DNA from 2 places in the Streptomyces fractus genome. Region 2 is predicted to be linked to the other one. Evidence: predicted binding sites of a transcription regulator. Region 2 holds the regulator's gene; the other holds the start of a gene.

Region 1 (2,392 bases), 1.4 Mb from region 2:
ATGGTGACCTTCTCGTCCTCGGTGTAGCCGTCGAGGCGGACCAGCTCCATGCGGTCGAGCAGGGCCTCCGGGATGGCCTCCAGGACGTTCGCGGTGGCGAGGAACACCACGTCGCTCAGGTCGAGTTCGACCTCCAGGTAGTGGTCGCGGAAGGTGTGGTTCTGTGCCGGGTCGAGGACCTCGAGCAGCGCCGCGGCCGGGTCGCCGCGGAAGTCGGAGCCCACCTTGTCGACCTCGTCGAGGAGGACCACCGGGTTCATCGATCCGGCCTCCTTGATGGCGCGCACCACGCGGCCCGGCAGCGCGCCCACGTACGTACGCCGGTGGCCGCGGATCTCCGCCTCGTCCCGTACGCCGCCGAGCGCGACGCGGACGAACTTACGGCCCATCGCGTGCGCCACGGACTCGCCGAGCGAGGTCTTGCCGACGCCGGGCGGGCCGACGAGCGCGAGCACGGCGCCGCCGCGCCGCCCGCCGACCACGCCGAGGCCACGGTCCGCGCGGCGCTTGCGCACGGCCAGGTATTCGGTGATGCGCTCCTTCACGTCGTCCAGGCCCGCATGCTCGGCGTCGAGGACGGCGCGGGCGCCCTGGATGTCGTACTCGTCCTCGGTCCGCTCGTTCCACGGCAGTTCGAGGACGGTGTCGAGCCAGGTGCGGATCCAGGAGCCCTCGGGCGACTGGTCGCTCGCCCGCTCCAGCTTCTCGACCTCCTTGAGCGCGGCCTCGCGGACCTTCTCGGGCAGGTCGGCGGCCTCGACGCGGGTGCGGTAGTCGTCGGACTCCTCGCCCTCGCCCTTCTCGCCGTTCAGCTCGCGCAGCTCCTTGCGGACGGCGTCGAGCTGGCGCCGCAGCAGGAACTCGCGCTGCTGCTTGTCGACGCCTTCCTGGACGTCCTTGGCGATGCTCTCCGCGACGTCCTGCTCGGCGAGGTGGTCGCGCAGGTGCTGGGTGGCGAGCTTCAGCCGCTCCACCGGGTCGGCGGCTTCGAGCAGCTCGACCTTCTGGGCGGTGGTGAGGAACGGCGAGTAGCCGGAGTTGTCGGCGAGCGCGGACACGTCGTCGATGGCCTGGACGCGGTCCACGACCTGCCAGGCGCCGCGCTTCTTGAGCCAGTTCGTGGCGAGCGCCTTGTATTCCTTGACGAGTTCGGTGACGGCGCCGGGCAGGGGGTCCGGCACCTCTTCCTCGACGGTCAGGCCCTCCACCCACAGGGCGGCGCCGGGCCCGGTCGTACCGGCGCCGATGCGCACACGGCCGACGCCGCGGATGAGCGCGCCGGGGTCGCCGTCGGCGAGGCGGCCGACCTGCTCGACGGTGCCGAGCACGCCGGTGTTCGCGTACGTCCCGTCGACGCGTGGAACAAGCAGCACCTTCGGCTTGCTGGGTCCAGTACGCGCGGCGGCCTGCGCGGCCTCCACTGCGGCTCGTACGTCGGTGTCGCTGAGGTCCAGGGGCACCACCATTCCGGGCAGCACGACCTCGTCGTCGAGCGGCAGCACGGGCAGGGTGAGCGGTGTGGACGTCGAAGCCATGATCTCCCCTTTGGCAGTCAAGTTGAGTTACAAGGACTCAATGCTCGACAGCTCCCAGATGTTCCGCCATGGGCGTTCGCTATCAGCGATCACACCTACCGGGCCCCGCGCCTCAATCGCCGGCGGGGCTTTATCCCCCCCTGTGGCGTATCAATTCCTTTGCCCAGGTCGGCGGAACGCGCCGAGACTGGGGCGATGGACGCCACCGTGCTCACGCTCACCACCGCGCAGGGCGCCGCCCTGCGGCAGGTGCGCGCGGCGGGACGGGCGGGGCTCGCCGGGGCGCACGCGCGGCTGAGGGGGCACGGGGTCACTGAGGACGAGGCCGACGCGCTCATCGCGACGCTGCGCGCGCACGCCCGCGTCACCCTCAACTTCCACCCGGACCGCGTCCCGCCCGGAACCGGCCCCCGCGCCACCGTCGCCGAGCGCCTCACCGCGGACGGCGTCTACCGCAGCCAGTACGAGACGGGCCTGTCGAACGGGAGCCGCAGCGCGCACACGGGCGGGCTGCGGGACAACTGGGAGCACGCACTGTTCGGCGGGGCGTACCAGCGGGCCGCCGCCTCCGAGCGCCCCAAGTACGGGGCCCTGAACCTGATGCGGCACGCGGACGGGGGCGCACCGCGGTTCGGGGCGTGCCACGTGCAGTTGCGGCAGGAGGTCGGCGAGCGGGCCACGTTCTGCTTCGGCGACAGCCACGTCGGCCCGGCCGACATCGGCACGCTCGACGCCCTGCACCCCGTGCTCGCCGCCGTCGTGGCGGACGCCGCCGCAAGCGGGCAGTCGCTCGGTGTCGCGGGGGCCGACCCGGTCGCGGAGATCCGCGCGCTGCCGCATGCCCGACCCCGGCCCCC
Region 2 (2,392 bases):
CGCCACGGACGCCGAGATCAAGAAGGCGTACCGCAAGCTCGCCCGCGAGAACCACCCCGACGCCAACAAGGGCAACGACAAGGCGGAGGAGCGCTTCAAGGAGATCTCCGAGGCGAACGACATCCTCGGTGACCCCAAGAAGCGCAAGGAGTACGACGAGGCGCGCGCCCTGTTCGGCAGCGGCGGGTTCCGTCCGGGACCCGGTGGTGCAGGCGGCACCGGCTCGTTCAACTTCGACCTGGGCGACCTCTTCGGAGGCGGCGCCCAGGGCCAGGGTGGCCCGGGCGGCTTCGGCGGTGGCATCGGGGACGTGTTCGGTGGCCTGTTCAACCGGGGCGGCGCGGGCGCGGGCACGCGTACGCAGCCGCGCCGGGGCCAGGACATCGAGTCCGAGGTGACGCTCAGCTTCACCGAGGCGGTGGACGGGGCCACGGTCCCGCTGCGCATGTCGTCCCAGGCCCCCTGCAAGGCGTGCTCCGGTACGGGCGACGCGAACGGCACACCGCGCGTGTGCCCGACGTGCGTCGGCACCGGACAGGTCTCGCGGGGCGGCGGTGGCGGCTTCTCCCTCACCGACCCGTGCGTGGACTGCAAGGGCCGCGGCCTGATCGCCGAGACGCCGTGCGAGGCCTGCAAGGGCAGCGGGCGGGCCAAGTCCTCCCGCACCATGCAGGTCAGGATCCCCGCGGGGGTCTCCGACGGCCAGCGCATCAGGCTCCGCGGCAAGGGCGCACCCGGTGAACGGGGCGGCCCCGCGGGCGATCTCTACGTCGTCGTGCACGTCGACGCCCACCCGGTCTTCGGCCGCAAGGGCGACAACCTCACCGTCACCGTCCCGGTGACGTTCACGGAGGCATCGCTCGGCGGCGAGGTCAAGGTGCCGACCCTCGGCGGACCGCCGGTCACCCTGAAGCTGCCCGCGGGCACGCCGAACGGGCGGACGATGCGGGCCCGCGGCAAGGGCGCCGTCCGCAAGGACGGTACGCGCGGAGACCTCCTGGTCACGGTCGAGGTGGACGTCCCCAAGGACCTTTCGGAGGACGCCCGCAGCGCCCTCGAGTCGTACCGCAAGGCGACTGAGGACACCGACGTGCGGGCAGAACTGTTCAAGGCCGCGAAGGGAGCGTGAGTGTGATGGACGGGCAGCCGGGTCGTCGGCGAGGCAACCCGTACGAACTGACCGACGAGACGCCGGTGTACGTCATTTCGGTGGCGGCACAGCTGTCCGGCCTGCACCCGCAGACCTTGCGCCAGTACGACCGGCTCGGCCTGGTCTCGCCCGACCGCACGGCCGGGCGCGGCCGGCGCTATTCGGCCCGCGACATCGAACTGCTCCGCACGGTGCAGCAGTTGTCGCAGGCCGAGGGCATCAACCTGGCCGGCATCAAGCGCATCATCGAGCTGGAGAACCAGGTCGCCGCGCTCCAGTCCCGGGTGGCCGAACTCTCCGCGGCGGTGGAGAGCGCGGCCTCCGCGATCCAGCAGCGCGAGGCCGCGGTGCACGCCTCCTACCGCCGGGACCTCGTCCCGTACCAGGAGGTCCAGCAGACGAGCGCGCTGGTGGTGTGGCGCCCGAAGAACAAGCGGTCGCAGGACAGGTAGCCGCAGGACAGGTAGCCGCACGTACGTGAAGGGCCCGGAGGCCGTCGTGACCTCCGGGCCCTTCACGCATGCCGCGGGTCCGGAGGCCGTTCGGGATGCCGCAGGATGGTGGGCATGACCGAGATCCGTACCCCCCGCCTCCTCCTGCGCCGCTGGCTGCCCGACGACGACCTCGCCCCGTTGTCCGAGATCCAGGCCGACCCCGCCGTGATGCGCCGCATCGGCGACGGCGCACCGCGCTCCCTCGACGACACCGCCGAGGACATCGAGCGCTGGGAGGAGGAGTGGGACGACGAGGGCTTCGGGCTCTTCGCCGTCGAACTCCTCGGCTCCGGCGAGCTGGCGGGCGCCGTCGGCCTCTACGTTCCGGACGCCCCGGCGCAGGTGGCCGGGCACGTCGGCATCCAGTGGCGGCTGGCGCGCCAGTTCTGGGGCCAGGGCTACGCCTCGGAGGCGGCGCAGGCCACGCTGGAGTTCGCCCTCCAGGACCGGGGCATCGACCGGGTCGTCGCGGTCGCCGCCGAGGACGACGCCTCTTCGGCGAAAGTTGTCCACAAGCTGGGGATGAAGCCGACGTCCGGCAAGGCGGAGGACGGCCTGCGGGTCTACGCGATCGACCTGACCGAATTCGAGGGCTGAGCGCAGGAACCGGGTCGCCGCCCTGGGCGCGGCCCCAGTCTGTGAAATTCCTGTGGCCCTTGCGGAGGTGTCCGGTATTCGCCGTAACCGGCTTCATGTGAGGAAGTAATGGACCCGGTTTCGTTGCGGTGTGGCTTCACCTCTTGACGGT

Evidence for each region. The regulator HspR, encoded in region 2, represses chaperone genes until heat shock. The targets are predictions, from matches to a motif close to TTGAGNNNNNNNNNCTCAA.
Region 1: a site for HspR is predicted at 1,558-1,576, ahead of lon (endopeptidase La). Genes of this name have one in related genera too.

What each region holds. Positions count from the first base shown of each region.
Region 1 is NZ_JBMYHI010000002.1:3,440,663-3,443,054, forward strand. Features, by position in the region: gene lon (endopeptidase La) at 1-1,535, opposite strand, end outside; gene ACP4E5_RS17295 (DUF3626 domain-containing protein) at 1,731-2,392, shown strand, end outside.
Region 2 is NZ_JBMYHI010000002.1:4,888,451-4,890,842, forward strand. Features, by position in the region: gene dnaJ (molecular chaperone DnaJ) at 1-1,129, shown strand, start outside; gene ACP4E5_RS24145 (heat shock protein transcriptional repressor HspR) at 1,135-1,602, shown strand; gene ACP4E5_RS24150 (GNAT family N-acetyltransferase) at 1,717-2,241, shown strand.